DNA from 3 places in the Bacillus sp. PK6-16 genome. Region 2 is predicted to be linked to each of the others. Evidence: riboswitches for the same ligand, from Rfam matches in the RefSeq annotation. Region 2 holds a riboswitch; each other region holds the start of a gene.

Region 1 (5,929 bases), 320 kb from region 2:
CTCATAAAGAAGTATTGGAATTTACATTCTTTTATATGTGCAAGAGAGCGAAATCATTATCAAAAGAGCAATTAAATAGTGATATGATGAGTTTAGCAATGTATTGTAATACTTTTGTATATGATTTGTATACACATGATTTATTACGGAAATATCGTAAGTGTACAGATTTCCTATCATATTATGGACCTAGTCAGGCAGTTTTAGCATGTCAAAGAGCTGTATTATCTCAAATTTCCGATCGCTTAGACCCATTAAAGACAACGCATGTAGATGATTATTTATATGTGATGAAAGAAATGATGGAGCATATGACGATAGGAGTAATGGATCGATATGGTCATTTTATTGGAAAGCTACTATCTTATGTGCCATTTTTCGAAATGATACAAGTTCCACAGCATGCATATTATTGTGAAGAATTACTGTATATTTGTAAGGGCATTGAATATAAAGAAGAAACACTACGCAATTATATATTTATACAATTACATGATTGTTTACCATCATTCTTTAGGCTATTTCTTAAAAATAAGCGTTACGCAACGATTCATGATATTCTTTTCTATTGGTGCGATGACGAACAACGAATGAGCTTAGAGAAAAAATATAATCTGAGCTTTATTTATGAAAAATATGCTTGTGGATAAACAATATTTTCGATATGAAAAATTAATATAAATTAAAAAGGATCTCCAGTTTATGTGAGATCCTTTTTTGTTAGTAAAACAAGGAGAAAGTGATTAAGACAAGAAACAACATTCCATATAGGAGAAGTTGTGCAGTATAACTTCCTTGTATACCAAAAAAAGTATTGGCTTTCTTATACAAATTCAATATGTATTTTATTGGAGTATCTTTGAAAGATTGGTACACAGTGTCTCCTCTTTCTAAGCTTCTTGTTTTTGTTTTTGGTTATAAGGGACATTAATATATCTAGCTACAAATAATAAAACAGCCATAAAGAATACTGGAAATACAGTAGATAAATAAAAGCCATTACTAATTATATTTGTTATGAGAGCACTCAAAAGAAAAATAGCATTATAAATATGGGCAATTTTTTGTTTTAGTTGCACTTGAAATGATTCCATCATAATTTCTAATGCAACAAAAGCAATAATAATAGATAAAAATACAATGTTTGTATTGTAAATGATTAAACAACAGATTAAACCTAAAAAGGCTACGTATTCAATTATAAGAGGTATATTGCGTGGCATACAATTTACCTAACTAAATATGGCAGTGGATTTACTGCATTTGTTTTTTCAAAATTCCATTCTCCATTATGTAATTCAAAATGAAGATGTTGCCCGTATGAATGACCTGTGTTTCCCATATGACCTATTAATTGTCCAGTTTGTACTTGATCACCAGCTTGTACAGTGCGATCCTTCATATGAGCATAAACAGTTGTATATAATTTCCCATTGATTTGATGCGCAATGAAAACAACATTGCCATAGCTAGCTGAATAATAAGATTTCACAACTTTACCTGCAGCAGCAGCTTGGATAGAGACGTTTCCTGGAGCGGCAATATCTATACCATAATGCATTTGTTCCCAGCGTATATCAAAGGTTGAGCTAATTCTTCCTTGAGCGGGGAATTTGAAAGCAGCTGGAATTGATGAAGGCTGATCTGTTTTAGCTTGTGGTTGATTTTGTACTACATAGTGTTTTGCTACATATCCGTATCCTGTGCCAAAACGAATTTTATACCAAGTACCTACAGTTTCTACTACTTGTACTTGTGTACCGTTTTGTAATGAACCGAGTAGAGCGCTACTTGTACTAGCGGTGCTACGTACATTTAGATTAGGTGTTGCAACAGTATATTTTGTATTATTTTGAACGGTGATTCCTTTTACTAAGGGTTGTGAACCATTAGAGATGAATGCTTTTTGTACGTAACCTGTTTGGCCATTATGTGATATTTTATACCATTCGCCTTGATCTTCTTGAACGGTAATAAACTTACCATTTGGTAATACATCTAAAATGGAAGATTCTAAATTAGGTTCAGAGCGAACGTTTAATGCATTAGCATTAACGATGTATTGATCATTAGATTGAAGTTTGTTTTTTAGTAAAATAGCATCTTTTTGTACATAACCTACTTTATTATGAACAGATACTTTATACCAACCATTAGTTGTTTCAAGGATGTTCACTTTTGTATTAAAGCGAATTGTATCAATTGATGTGCTTTTTACGTTATCTTCTGTATGTAATGCTACTTGATTGACTTTGACATACCCAGTTTTAATATTAGATAATTGTTCAGCGTTTGCTTTTTGTACATTTGTTTCACCCATAGAAGGAAGTAAAGAAGCAATCGCTACAGTAGTTGCTGTTAAAGCAGTAGCTTTCATATTCATGGAATAGAGACCTCCTCTAGTTGTATAGTTGTAATTTTATTATAGTATAAAGATATGATATAGTGGGGGTATTCACATAAATGTAATATGAAATCAATATAAAAATAAATTTTTTGAGGATAATGATTCCTTTTTATACAATTAATCGGGGTTTTATTTTCTAAAATAGAATGTATGTATTATATAATTTTGATATTATGTTGATAATTAAGAAAATTAAAAAAGTTGATGATGTCTTATTAGGGTGTTATACTAACAGTGATAATTTTATAGTTTGCTAGGAGAGCTGGTGTTGCCAGCTGAGAGTAGGCCGTAAGCCTTTGATCCTTTTTATTACCTGATCTAGATTATGCTAGCGTAGGGAAGCAATTCGGACACTAACAATGAGTCCCCGTTTCTTTGCGTATAGAAACGGGGCTTTTTTATTTGAAAATTTCATATTGAAACCACTAGGGGTGCTTGACTTGCTGAGAGAGGAATAATCCTTAACCCTTACAACACCTGATCTAGGTAATACTAGCGAAGGGAAGTGGAACATCGAATAAATGTATAACTTTATTTGCTGTAACCACTTCTTATATATAGAAGTGGTTTTTTATTTAGATACATATATTGAAAGGGGATAGAGAAATGAAATTTTGCGATAGATTATTAGAAACTGTGCAACCGGTTTGGGAGATGAGTCATAATCATCCGTTTGTAGTGGGGATGGGAGATGGCACGTTAGAAAAAGATAAATTCCAGTATTATATTATTCAAGATTATTTATATCTGCTAGATTATGCAAAGTTATATGCGATTGGTGTTGTAAAAGCAACGAATCCACAAGTAATGGGAAAGTTCGCTGAACAAATTGATGGAATATTAAATGGCGAAATGACAATCCATAAACAATATGCAAAAAGACTTGGAATTTCTATAGAGGAGATAGAGTCTGCGAAACCATCTGCTAAAAATTTAGCTTATACAAATTACATGATGTCTGTATCTCAAAATGGCACACTTGCGGAATTAATAGCAGCGCTTCTTCCATGTATGTGGAGCTATTGGGAAATTGGAAAGCGTTTAAATGATATTCCTGGAGCAAGAGATCATGAGTTTTTTGGTGAGTGGATTCAAGGATATAGTTCGGAAGAATACGGTAATCTTTGTATTTGGTTAATAGATTTATTAAATGAAATGGCAGTTGGAAAGTCTGAGAAAGAACTAGAAAGATTAGAGGAGATCTTCTTATATTCCAGTCGATTTGAATATTTATTCTGGGATATGTCCTATCGTAAGGAGATGTGGGGATTTGAGGAGCAAGAACATACTACAGTTTCATAATGTTTCTTTTCATTACGATGAGAAACCAATCATCCATGAATTAAATGCTTCTATACATGAGAAAGAGTTTGTCAGTATTATCGGACCGAGTGGATGTGGGAAAAGTACTTTATTTCGCCTTATTACAGGTCTAGAAAAGGTAAGTATTGGACAGATAGAACTGACAGAAACAAAGCACCATCCTGTAGGATATATGCCGCAAAAAGATATGCTTTTGCCGTGGAGAACAATTATTGAGAATGCTGCCCTGCCGTTAGAGTGCCAAGGTGTACAGAAGAAAGAAGCAGAAGTAAAGGCAAAGGAACTGTTACATAAATTTGGTTTGCAAGGGTATGAGACAAAATATCCGAAAGATTTATCTGGTGGTATGAGACAACGTGTATCTTTTATTCGAACTTTATTAACAGGCGGGGAGATATTGCTGTTAGATGAACCGTTTAGTGCGTTGGATGCTTTAACGAAGACCTCTTTGCAAGAATGGTTGTTTGAACAATGGCAAGAGTGGGAAAAAACAATTTTATTCATTACTCATGATGTTGAAGAAGCGTTATTTCTTTCAAACCGAGTTCTAGTAGTGGAACAGCAGCCGATAACGACTTTGACTGAACGGACTGTACCGCTTGATCATAACAGAACACGAAAAGATTTATATAAACCGGAAGTATTAGCGCTAAAAGATGAGCTTCTTAGTATGTTACAAAGGCAGGTACTTGTGTGATGAACCGATTGAAAGAATTAGTTCCTGCTATTACACTTTCTAGTATTTTACTAGCTGTGTGGGAAATAGGAGCAAGAATTGTAGATGAGATGTACATTTTACCGTCACCTTCTGCGATTTTAATGAAGATATGGAAACTAAAAGACATATTATTTACAGTTCATTTACCTGCAACGTTATACGTCGTTTTAATAGGTGTTGTTATCTCTATCGTATTAGGTGTAGGGCTAGCGATGTTAATGAATGCGAGTACATGGATGGAGAGAGCATTTTATCCATTATTAGTTGCTTCACAAACGATTCCGATTACTGCGCTTGCTCCGCTATTTGTTTTATGGTTTGGATATACAATTTGGAGTAAGGTTGTTGTCACAGTTTTAATTACGTTTTTCCCAATTGCGGTCAATACGTATGATGGACTGCGTAGTACGAAAAAAGAATGGGAGGAGCTCTTAGTTACATATGGAGCAACAAAAAGAGATATTTTTCTTAAATTAAAGTTGCCGTCTGCTCTTCCTTATTTTTTCTCAGCTTTAAAAATTGCAGTTCCGCTTAGTGTTATCGGAGCAGCAATTGGAGAATGGCTCGGTGCACAAGCTGGGCTTGGATATTTCAGTAAGAGAATGATGACGCAGTTAGATGGAGCTGGCGTATTTGCACCTATTGTATTGTTATCATTATTAGCTATTTTCTTCGTCGTAATTATTTCCATATTAGAAAAGAAATTCATTAGTTGGAGGAAGCATTCATGAAATTTTTAAAGCGCATCTTTGTGTTTACATTATTAATTGCAATAATTGCAGGATGTTCGAGTAATTCAGCATCAGACAAAAGTAAAAAAGAGAAAGAAATAACAGTCATGTTAGATTGGTATCCAAATGCGGTACATAGCTTTATCTATGCAGCAATTGAAAAAGGATACTTTAAAGAAGAAGGTGTAAAGGTAAATATTAAATTCCCTTCTAATCCGACTGATCCATTAACGCTGGCAGCAGCAGGGAAGGTGACAGTTGGCTTGTATTATCAGCCAGATGTTGTTATGGCGAGAGCGAATGAGCAAATTCCAGTGAAATCAATTGGGGCTGTCGTACGTTCACCATTAAATCATGTTGTATCACTGAAATCAGCGGGCATTCAATCACCGAAAGATTTAGAAGGAAAAACAGTAGGATACTCTGGAACACCATTAAGTGAGATGTATTTAAAAACGATGGTAAAAGAAGCTGGTGGTAATCCTGATACAGTGAAAGTAGTAGATGTTGGCTTTGATTTAGTACCAGCATTAATTACGAAGAAAGTAGATGCGGTAACAGGGGCATACATTAACCATGAAGTACCTGTTATGCGTCATGAAGGCCATGAACCAGCGTACTTTAATCCAGCTGATTACGGAGTACCAAACTATCATGAGCTTGTGTTTGTAACAGGTGATAAAACGTTGAAAAAAGATAAAGAGGCGTTGCAAGCTTTCTTACGTGGTACGAAAAAAGGCTATGATTTCA
Region 2 (5,929 bases):
TTATTATTGAAGTTTCTAATTTTCTCTCCTATGAAAGTTTGAATTTACAGATTGAAGAGCAACTGGAGCAAATTAAAGAAATGAATGAGGAAGAAATAGAAAAGTTTCAAAACGGTAATACATTATATGAAATGTCACCTATTATTATTGGCGAAACATATTATGAGCTACAAGACACGAATACATTACAATTTGTATTTAGTAAAAATATGCAAAGTGTAGAAATAATATTTAATAGTGTTAATTGGAAAGAGACAACAATTACTCGTTATGCACAACAAATACAAGGTGTTTTAATTAATAAATCACAAAATAAGAATAATCATATAAATGATTTTAATATTATTACAGAGGCCGAGATGGCACTTTATAGTCAAGTGAATGATACGACAGCAGTATATCCTGAGAAAAGTATCGTCGATATGTTCTATAATACTGTTACTCAATTTCCAAATCGTATAGCTTTATCTTCAAGGGAAGGTACTTTAACTTATGAGGAGCTAAATAAAAAAAGTAATCAAATAGCTCATATGTTAATTAAAAACGGCGTCCAATTAGGAGACTATGTTGGAATATTTATGAAACGTAGCATAGACACAGTAGTAAGTATGGTAGCTATATTAAAAGCTGGTGCAGCGTATGTTCCGATTGATCCAGATTATCCGGAAAGTAGAATACAGTACATTATTCAAGATAGCCAAGCGAAAGTTATATTGATGAAAGAGACGCCTATAACATGTGATGGGGTTCAAACAGTTTCAATGTATGATAGTGAAACTTATGAAGATATAGATGTAAAGTTGTCTATTCATTGTGATGATGTAGCTTATATGATTTATACATCTGGTTCAACAGGGAATCCAAAGGGAACGATGTTAGCACATAGAGGCGTTGTTAATCTGTATACTTGGATGAAAAAGCAATATGAATTGACAGAAGAGGATGTATTTGCCCAATTTCCTTCCTTTAGTTTCGATGCTTCTGTATGGGAGTCATTTGCTTCTTTATTCTGTGGAGGAAACTTATATGTACTATTAGAGGAAGAGCGATTGTCTGTAGAAGCATTTGCAAATGCAATCTATAAAGTGAAAGCAACTTCAATCTTGGCATTAGCAACAATTTTTGTTCGACAAGTAGCAACTTATTTGGCAGAAGAAGATATATATAAGCTAGCTTCCCTAAAAAGAATTGCGATTGGCGGTGAAATGTTGCCTGTAGAGGTTATTAAATTGTGGAGAGAAAGAATAGGTACAAATGTTGAAATTCATAATGTATACGGACCGACAGAATGTACTGTAGTGACGACAACCTATAAAATACCTAGTCAGTTAAATGAGGATGTTGCGAGTATTCCCATTGGTAAACCATGTGCTAATTATCAAGTTATGATTTTGGATGAGAATATGAATCTTTGTCCAATTGGTGTACCTGGTGAATTATATATAGATTCAGTGGGATTAGCAAAAGGGTATTTTAATAAGCCTAATAAAACAATTGAAGCTTTTATTCCGAACCCTTTTAATCCTATAGTTAATATATACAAAACAGGTGATATCGTTAAGTTGCTAGAGGATGGAAATATAGAGTTTTTACATCGGAAAGATGATCAAGTAAAAATTAGAGGACATCGTATTGAACTAGGCGAAATCCAAAGTAAAATTTCTCAAAATCATAATATAAAAGAAAATGCTGTTTTTGCTAAGAAGAGTAAGGAAGGTAGCCAATATTTAATCGCGTTCTATACAACTTTAAATAAAAAAGAAATACCAGAATTAGTTTATCAGTTACAAGAGCAATTACCAGATTATATGGTGCCATCTAAACTAATTTATATTAATGAATTACCACTTACACCTAATAAAAAGATTGATGTTAAGAAGTTAGCTCAGTTAGAAGAAAAGTATGAACCGGTTCGGCTACAAGAATATGTTGCACCTTCTAATAAAGCAGAAAAACAAATAGCGAACGCCTGGGCGGAAGTATTAGGAATTTCAAAAGTTGGAGTGCATGATGATTTCTTTACAATTGGTGGACATTCATTAAAAGTATTACGAGTCTTAACATTGTTAAAAGAAGATTTCTCACATTTAACAATTCAAGATTTCTTTAAAGAAAGAACGATATATGGATTAGCTCGAATTGAGCGAGAAGTAAAAGTAGAGAAAGAAGAAGTATTTCGTGAATATAAAGTGATTCACGAACCAGATACTATCACGTATGCAAACGTTTTGGAAGAAAACCAGATTTCAAATGTCTTTTTAACAGGAGCTACTGGTTATTTAGGATCACACATATTATATGAATTGTTGAGAGATACATCTGCTACTATTTATTGTTTAGTAAGACCAACTAAAGATGTGCAGCAAAGAATTATAGATACATTAACAGGCTACTTTAATGATGTATGTGAAGAATGGTTACAGCGTATACAGGCCGTAGCCGGTGATCTGGGAGAAGAGTATCTTGGGATGAGCGAAGAAGAATTTATGTTCATCAGTTCTAAGATGGATACGATAATTCATTGCGGTGCAGATGTAAGACATTTTGGGGATGTAAAACAATTTGAAAATATAAATGTCCAAGGAACTAGCCGTATGCTAGCATTAGCGGAGAAAGGTGCTACATTCCATTTTATTTCTACAATTGGTATCCCGTTAGAATTAGCGGTAGATCAATGGGATACATACATGAAAACTGGTGATTTTAATTACAGTGTAGACTTAGAGAATGTATATTCAAATAGTAAACTACAAGCGGAAAACATTGTTCGTGAAGCAATGAAAAATGGTTTGCGCGGAAATATTTATCGTGCAGGTAATTTAGCATGTCATTCAGAAACAGGTTCGTTCCAACAAAATATTGAAGGAAACGCATTTTATCGTCTTATTAAAACAATGCTATTAATTGGGAAAGCACCAAATGTGAAGTGGAAAGTTGATTTCACACCAATTGATTTTGCTAGTAAATCAATTGTATCGTATTTGCAAGATTCGCAAATTATAGGAGAGACGTTACATATTTGTCATCCACATCAAATTGAGTTTGAACAATTTATACAGCTAATTGGAGAGTGTGGATACAATCTTGAAATGGTTCCACTTTCAGAATATGTAAATACCGGACTTGCATTAGCGAAGGGAAATGAAGTAATAGCAGAGTTAATTGCTTCTCAAGTTGCAGGAGATGGAGCGCAGCAATCTGAAATTGTAATGGGTACGCGTAGAACGAATAAATGGATTAAGAAAAAAGAATTGATAGTACCAGCAATTAATAAAGAATTTATTCAGCAGTTATTAGCTCATGGTGAAAAAGTTGGTTATTTTCCAAAAATAATGAAATGATTATGCATGCTTTTGTTTGTTCAATAAAATAAATCATGCTACAATGAAAACGAATTAAGGACCGGGGAGCCAATTGGCTGAGAGGATGTAAGTAAACATCGACCCTCAACCTGATCTGGATAATGCCAGCGTAGGGAGTTACTTAAAGTGATGTAGCATATGTTATTCTGTAATAACTTGCATACAAGGCTTTCCTACGCAGTAGGAAAGCCTTTTCTTATTTTTGAAATTTAATTTTATAAGGGGGATTTTATTATGTCACAACAAGTTACAATGTCATTTTCAGTAGTACCACAAGCGAAAACGAAAGATGTATATTCTGTTGTCGATAAAGCAATTGAAGTTGTGCAACAATCGGGAGTTCGTTATGAAGTAGGGGCAATGGAAACAACTTTGGAAGGAGAATTAGATGTACTTCTTGATGTCGTTAAACGTGCGCAACAAGCTTGCGTCGATGCTGGAGCAGAAGAAGTGATTACTTCTATTAAAATCCATTATCGTCCAAGCACTGGTGTAACGATAGATGAAAAGGTTTGGAAGTACCGTGATGAATATGCAAAACCAGAAGCAATCTAAACTTATTACAACTATTTGGCTTATCCTTCTCATTGCGATATGGGAAGGATCTGTTTCATTATTTAAAATCGAACCGTGGATTTTACCAAAGCCTTCTGCCATTGTTCAAGAATTAATTGGGATGAAAGATTTACTATTACCAAATACGATGCAAACACTGCAGGAAGTTATAATTGGACTATTTTTTGCAATTTTATTGGGGACGAGCATCGCAATTATTATGGACGTTATACCGTTATTTCGTATTCTAATAAATCCATTGCTTGTTATTTCGCAAACAATTCCAATTGTTGTACTTGCACCGCTATTTATTATTTGGTTTGGATATGGGATGTTGCCGAAAGTAATGGTCGTAATACTCGTTTGTTTCTTCCCAATTGCGCTTAGTATTTTAGAAGGTTTTCAAACAGTAGATAAAAACATGCTGAAACTGTTACAAACAATGAAGGCGACAAAATGGCAAGTTTACCAGAAAGTAAAATTTCCAGCAGTGCTTCCATACTTTTTCTCAGGTTTAAAAATTGCAGTTACATATAGCGTAATGGGGGCAATTATCGGAGAATGGCTCGGTGCAAGTGAAGGATTAGGCGTTATGCTTACGAGGGCTACAAAATCCTTTTTGACTGCCCGAGTATTTGGGGTTGCAGCAATCATCGTTATGGTGACATTATGCCTGTATTTTATCGTAGAGTTTATGGCAAGAATAACAGCACCATGGATATATAGAAAGGACGGCAGAAAATGAAAAAAGGTTTGAAAGTTATGTTAGCTGCCTTAGTAGCGGTAGGTGTGGCTGGATGTAATCCGGCGAAGAAAGAAGAAAGTGCAAGTAAAGATCAAAAAGTAAAAGTAGTATTAGATTGGTTTCCAAATACGAATCATACTGGCTTGTATGTAGCGCAAACGAAAGATTATTACAAAAAGCAAGGATTAGATGTAGAAATTATTCAACCAGGTGACAATGTAACAGCAGAGCAAATGATAGCATCAGGAAAAGCAGACTTCGCAATAAGCGCACAAGAAAATGTAACGTTAGCTCGTGTGGAAGGAATTCCTGTTGTATCTGTAGGAGCGATTATTCAGCATAACACTTCGGCGTTTGCATCGCTTAAGAAAGATAATATGACGTCACCGAAAGATTTTGAAGGTAAACGTTACGGCGGCTGGGGAGGACCAGCAGAAGAAGCGACATTAAAGACGATTATGGATAAACATCAAGCTGATTTTAATAAAGTTGAAAAAATCATCTTAGGACAAACAGATTTCTTTAAATCAATCGGTCGTGATGCAGATTTCGAATGGATTTATTACGGTTGGGATGGGATTGAAGCGAAGCGCCAAGGAAAAGAGTTAAATACGATTATGGTGAAGGACTTAGATCCAGCGCTTGATTTCTATAGTCCTGTTATTATTACGAGTGAAAAACATACGAAGCAAGATAAAGACTTTGTGAAAAAGTTTATGAGTGCAACGACAGAAGGTTATAATTTTGCAATTAAGGAACCGAAAGAGGCTGCTGATATTTTAATTAAAGCTGTTCCAGATGTAAATAAAGATTTAGTTCAAGAAAGCCAAAAATGGTTAAGTACGAAGTATCAAGATGATGCTAAAGCATGGGGAGTACAGAAGGAAGAAATTTGGACGAATTACATGAATTTCTTATATGACAACAAAGTTATTAAAAAGAAAATCGATGTAAAAGATGCTTTTACAAATGAATTCCTTCCAAGTGAAAAATGAGCGGATTACAAATAAAAAATATAGTGAAATCTTTCGACGGAAAGAATGTATTAGAGAATATTAGTGCCTCTATACAAGAGGGAGAGTTTGTTTCCTTTGTAGGACCGAGTGGTTGCGGGAAAAGCACATTATTAAACATGATTGCAAATGTTGAAAAACCAACAAGCGGGAACGTAACGTATAACGATAAGCAAGTACAAGAGCAAGATGTTGTTAGTTATATGCCACAACAAGATTTATTACTACCGTGGCGATCAGCTTTGCAAAATATC
Region 3 (5,929 bases), 2.1 Mb from region 2:
AGCAGCCAATACAACGGAAGCCACCACAACGGAAGCCGCCACAACGACCTCCCCCACAACCACCACAACGACCACAACCGCCACAGCGACGAGCAGCATCTTCAATATAGTAATATGGATATTGGTTTTGCTGGTCCCAATAGACAATATTTCCAGAGCGGTAATCATTAAGGCTTAACGCTTGTAGTTCTTGTTGAAACTGATTCATTTTCATAACCTCCGTTTATAAAATACAACCTCATCGATACTTCCCTATATTCCTGTTCGTTACATCTAAGTAGAAATAGCGCTATAAACTAAGTTCAATACGTACACCAACAAAGTATGACTTATCACTAGATGATGCACCTTGTTCATATACCTATTTTTACTATGGGCTCATTTTTATAAAGTGAAACTTTAATCAGTGGGGTTTTGTTCATCCCCTACCTAACTTCTTTGCTTCCGCTGAATTTTGAGGTGGGGGGCTTACTGCCCGGCAAATAGCGGGATAAATAAAAATTAAAAAATATGAATTCTAGCGTCATATCTTCATACTTACTAAGTTCAATTAATTTCTCAATAATTATGATGCCATATCCTATATATTTCCGTCTGCTGCTTAGATTTTTCTGTACTGTAAATGGCTTTCGCTATAACACCTCCAAGTGACCGGTTTCTATGACGGATAAGAAATTCCAACAAAAAAAGCCCTAATTAGGGCTTTTCATTCTATTTCTCCAGTAAAACTCTCTATGAAATTCCTAATAGAAAAAAGACACACTTAGATTGATGCGTCTTTTTGTGATGCCTCTTTTGTGAAATCATATAAAGCAATTGCGCCTAAAAGAACAAGTATCCCTTGAGGAACATCTAGCAAAATAGTTTTCCAAATTTCTGGAATTATCCATTTAATATCTGCTGCTGTTTCAAGATATGTTTGGAAATAGCTGATTGTAAAATTAATTATCCCTAAAAATACAAATAACGATAAACCAAATCGAATTAATTTCTTATTTGTAAACATATAACACCTCTCAAAATTCATTGGATATTCCTGCTTTTGCTTCTTTATATTTCTATATCTCTATATCTGATTTTAACACATAAAGAGCTCAAAAAAATACGATATGCATATTTGCATATCGTATTAACAACACTCCATGATAATTTAGAAATTCCTGCAAAGAAAAAACAACTCCGTTACAGCTAACAGCTCGGGTTTCTTTTCTTATTTAACTTCATACCACCAACATTTACGTTCTTTAATTGTAAAATAAATGTGACAGAAGTTTATCCAGTTAATGCGTAGACAAGTAAATGAGCTAAATTATCGATATTCTATTTCGCCATATCCGTAGCACTAATGACTTTACGCAAATTTGACAAGAAAAAATATATAGATAGGTATGATCCAGACCTATCTATAACATTACTTCTATTCTTTATCCAATTACGTCTTTTACGTCTGTATCCACTGGCCACTTTTCTAATGTATAAGCCATTTCCCAAAATGAATATTCATATTGACTGCTAATAATAAAATGCTGTTTCATACGTTTGCGGTCTGCCTCTGTTACTTTTTCAGCGATAGTATCTAAACGTGTAATTTGCTCTTCAACTAGCGTACGGAACCAATCAGATCCATAAGCAGAAATCCATTCGTTATAAATTGGCTCTTCCGGCTGGCACTCTTTTAAGCGTTCGCCAATTTCATAATACAACCAATAGCAAGGTAAAATTGCTGCAATGATATCTCCTAAATGCCCTTCATACGCAACACGATACATATGTGAAGTATACGCATATGCAGTTGGCGCAGGAATAAAATTATCTTTTTCTTCTTTCGTTATCCCTAGTTTTTTAGCAAAATTCTCATGTAAAGATAACTCTGCTTCATATGTATTTTGAGCATGATGTGCCATACGAGCTGTCGTCTCTAATTCAAGAGCTTTTGCAGCTCCTAAAGTTTGTACTCTAGCAAAATGACTCAAATAATATGAATCTTGAAGCACATAATAACGAAAACTAGCTAAATCTAACGTTCCTTCACCAAGTTTTTTTACAAAAGGATGGTTAAAACTCGCTTCCCAAATTGAATCTACTTCTTTACGTAATGATTGTGAAAAATTCATTTAAATCCCTCCAATAATATATAAAATATAAGTATTTATCCACAATTATTAAAGCTGTAAAATAAAAAAACTTTCTTTACAGGCGTAAAGAAAGTGAAATCGACAGTATTTATTTACTCATTAAATAGCAACGTCTTTCCCACTTCCCTACGCTGGCATTAACCAGATCAGGTACTAAGAGTCTCAAAATCACATTTGATCTCAGCCTATAAAAGGCCCCCCTAGTGGATAAATATTTTGTTTTTATAATGTATTCATCATAGCATACTTCGTGAAACTGTCAAAAAAATTCGTTATATAATTCCCTTAAAACCCTTCTTCTTTTCTAACTTTTAATGATGTTTCAATAATCATATCTAATAGTTTGCTATAACTAATCCCCGCTGCTTCTGCACTTTTGGGCAATAAACTTGATTGTGTCATCCCTGGTAATGTATTAATTTCCATTACATATGGAATTCCGTCCTTCACCATCATATCAACTCTTGCATAAACACTACATTTTAATGCTTTATAACAAGCAAGTGACGCTTTATTTACACGTTCCTTAATTTCTGCTGGAAGTTCGATAACTTCCTCAACTGTACTAGTATCATCATATTTTGCATTGTAGTCAAAGAACTCGGCTGCATGTCGAATTGAAACTATAGGTAACTGTTTTCCATCCAGAATTGAACATGTAATTTCATCACCTTTTATATACTTTTCAATTACTACTTCAGAATCCCATTCGAATACAGTTTCTAGCATTGAGATCAATTCATTTTTATTATAAACGATTTTCACTCCGACACTCGATCCGCCAGAGTTTGGTTTTACTACTAATGGAAATCCTAATTTATCTAACTCATCAAGATTTAGATCCTCCATTTTTGTAAGTTCAATCCAATCTGGTGTTTCTACACCTTCATAACGTAAAATCTTTTTCGAAATATTTTTATCCATACATATACTGCTAGATAACATATTACTTCCGCTATAAGGAATCCCTAAACTCTCCAGTGTTCCTTGAACTGTCCCATCTTCTCCGTATTTTCCGTGTAATGCGAGCAACGCAAAGTCAATGTCTTTCGCTTTTTCAACTAAATCTATTTTTTCATTTAATGTAATTGGAACTATTTCATACTTATTTTTATCTAAATGAGCAATCATTTCATTCCCCGTCATAATTGAAACTTGTTTTTCAGACGATACCCCGCCCATAATAACACCGATTTTCATTTTCTCAACTCCAAATTTCATTTTTTAATGTATCACCAATTATTTTAATTCCCCGAACTATTTCTTCTTCTTTCAAGCGCGAAAAACCTAATCGGAAAGTGTTCGCTCCTTCTCCATCAGAGTAAAAAACATCTCCAGGTGAAAACGTAACGCCTTTCTCATAACACTTTTGTAAAAGTGTGCGGGCATTCATATGCTCTTCTAGTTCTATAAATAAATGAAGTCCACCATCTCCAGTCATTCTTTTGAAATGAATGTACTGGTCACATGCCCCGACAGCTAACTCATATTTTTTCTTATAAACAGATCTTGCCTTTTTTAAATATTTCTCAAAATATCCCTCATGTAAATATTGAAACAGAACAGCTTGATCTAACGTAGATGTGTGGATCGTTCTTGCTCTTTTTACGCTTTCTAAATAATGAATCAGCTCTTTATCTGCAATAATCCAGCCTACACGTAAACCAGGGAAAAGTACCTTTGAAAAGCTACTAATATAAATCACATTATTGCCAGCTCCAGCAAAAGTTAATAATGGGGCTAAATGTGAACCTGAATAACGTAATTCTTCATTAAATCCGTCCTCTATAATAGGAACCTTGTATTTTGAGAATAACCTCATCAATTCCGTTCTTTTCTCTGAACTCGTAACAATACCGGTTGGATTATGATAAGAAGGAATTAAATAAGCAAAATCAAAATCTTTTTCACGCAAACTTTTTTCAACTTCATTCGTATCAATACCATCCTCATGCATATCAATCCCATGAACTTCAAGTCCATGTAAACGGAAAAGCTTAAGTGCAGCGTGGTGAGTTGGATTCTCACAAATGACACGCCCGGATTTTTTTGATAAAGAAGAGAGTACAATATCCAATCCTTCTGTAAATCCATTTGTAATTAGAATATCTTTATTCGAAATGTCTACACCTTTCATTTCCATGTAATGAAGTAAATAATTCATTAACGGTCTATATCCCTTTGCATATCCGTAGTTCAATACGATGTCTCCTTCAATGGACATACGAGTAAGAAAAGCTCTTTTGAAATTTTCAACATCAAATAGCTTCTCATCCGGGGCTATACTATTAAAAACAATCATTCCCTTTTCCCAACGAACACCATGTTTCATTAAATCTAATTCATCCGCTAATGCGGTCACTGTATTAAGTTTCTTTTTCCAATCTATTTCAACAGACGAAGTGTTAGATATATCCACCTTCGCAACAAAGTTCCCTTTTCCTTTAACTGCATAAATGAGTCCTTCTTGCTCTAAATCTGCATAAGCAGCGAGTACAGTGTTTCTACTCACACTTAGTAATTCACTTAGTTCCCTTGTTGATGGGATTTTTTGATTCCCGAGCAAATGCCCTTTCATAATCATCTTCTTCAAATAATCTTTCAACTGAATATAAACGGGACGATCTTTAACAACTTTAAAATCCTTAAACAATTCCTTACCCCCTGCAATCATTTTTGCATATTTATTTCATTCTCAAAAGGTCCACGACATATGTATTTTTTATAAAGGGCGGTACGTTCTTACAAATCTTTTCGATATAAGTTAATTACATCTTTTAAAGCTGCAGCTGCAGCGCCTCGTGGATTAGAAGCCCCACCAATTGTAGTAACTTGTCCCATCGTATCTGTAAAGAACGTAATTCCTTTTTCGGTCCCATTTACTTTTGCTAACGGATGATCTTTTTCTATTTCGCACGGTTCAACATTTAAATTGAAATTGCCACCCTCATCCTTATATGCTGATGCTATTAATTTAATAATTTTATGTTGTTCCTTAGCATTTCTAAATTGCTGTTTTGTAACGTGCTCGATTCCTTTTATATGTATATCAGTAAGTGTTTTCTCTGTTTCCATTAAGCTGTTTGTCAAAAGTAACAATTTACACGCACTATCTGAACCACTTATATCTAATATAGGGTTCGTCTCAGCAATTCCTTTATTTTGTGCTTCTTTCAGTGCTTCTTCAAATGTCATATCTTCCTCATACATTTTCGTAAGAATATAATTAGTTGTTCCATTTAATATTCCTTCTATTTTTTCAATACTGCAACCGGCTAAACTAAATTGTCCGATATCTAGTGTCGGTAGTGCAGCGGCTGTTGCACCGCTATATCGAATTCGTATATTTGCGCCTTTTGCTGCTTCATTTATTTCTCTCCAGTTTGTAACGAGCGCACCTTTAGAAATTGCTACTATATCCATCTGTTTTTCAATCGCTTGTTTCATATATTGTTTCCCTGGATTTCCATCTTTAAGATTTGTAACTGTTGATTCTACCAATACAGTACCACTTATGCTAGTTGTTGCACGTTCCTTCGGATGATACTCTAAATATTTTTCAATTGCAGCGGTACCGCCACCATACATTAATAAATGATGAAGTGATAAGCCATCTTCATTATGTATTGCAATATTTCTCCCTAATACGCCACTTACAACTAATTGAATCCCATATGTTTCATATATATATGAATATTTTTCATTTAATAATTTTATAAACTCTCTGCCTACTGTTCCGTATCCTGATAATACAACTTGAATTTTCATAATATCCCCCCATATTTTTCTACCAA

Evidence for each region. Region 2 has a riboswitch for thiamine pyrophosphate ahead of M1D66_RS25090 (MTH1187 family thiamine-binding protein). Riboswitches for the same ligand answer to the same signal wherever they lie in the genome.
Region 1: another riboswitch for thiamine pyrophosphate. It lies ahead of tenA (thiaminase II); the one in region 2 lies ahead of M1D66_RS25090 (MTH1187 family thiamine-binding protein).
Region 3: another riboswitch for thiamine pyrophosphate. It lies ahead of tenA (thiaminase II); the one in region 2 lies ahead of M1D66_RS25090 (MTH1187 family thiamine-binding protein).

The regions. Positions count from the first base shown of each region.
Region 1 covers NZ_CP096511.1:4,561,877-4,567,805, reverse strand. The annotation lists gene M1D66_RS23485 (DUF3965 domain-containing protein) at 1-650, shown strand, start outside; gene M1D66_RS23480 (hypothetical protein) at 891-1,223, opposite strand; gene M1D66_RS23475 (SH3 domain-containing protein) at 1,229-2,383, opposite strand; TPP riboswitch at 2,653-2,764, shown strand; TPP riboswitch at 2,825-2,928, shown strand; gene tenA (thiaminase II) at 3,014-3,709, shown strand; gene M1D66_RS23465 (ABC transporter ATP-binding protein) at 3,678-4,427, shown strand; gene M1D66_RS23460 (ABC transporter permease) at 4,427-5,179, shown strand; gene M1D66_RS23455 (ABC transporter substrate-binding protein) at 5,176-5,929, shown strand, end outside.
Region 2 covers NZ_CP096511.1:4,879,377-4,885,305, reverse strand. The annotation lists gene M1D66_RS25095 (non-ribosomal peptide synthetase family protein) at 1-3,341, shown strand, start outside; TPP riboswitch at 3,394-3,495, shown strand; gene M1D66_RS25090 (MTH1187 family thiamine-binding protein) at 3,597-3,917, shown strand; gene M1D66_RS25085 (ABC transporter permease) at 3,889-4,662, shown strand; gene M1D66_RS25080 (ABC transporter substrate-binding protein) at 4,659-5,657, shown strand; gene M1D66_RS25075 (ABC transporter ATP-binding protein) at 5,654-5,929, shown strand, end outside.
Region 3 covers NZ_CP096511.1:2,777,338-2,783,266, forward strand. The annotation lists gene M1D66_RS14330 (heterocycloanthracin/sonorensin family bacteriocin) at 1-208, opposite strand, end outside; gene M1D66_RS14335 (DUF3937 family protein) at 764-1,027, opposite strand; gene tenA (thiaminase II) at 1,425-2,114, opposite strand; TPP riboswitch at 2,242-2,347, opposite strand; gene M1D66_RS14345 (D-alanine--D-alanine ligase) at 2,421-3,335, opposite strand; gene pdxR (MocR-like pyridoxine biosynthesis transcription factor PdxR) at 3,340-4,788, opposite strand; gene M1D66_RS14355 (homoserine dehydrogenase) at 4,878-5,903, opposite strand.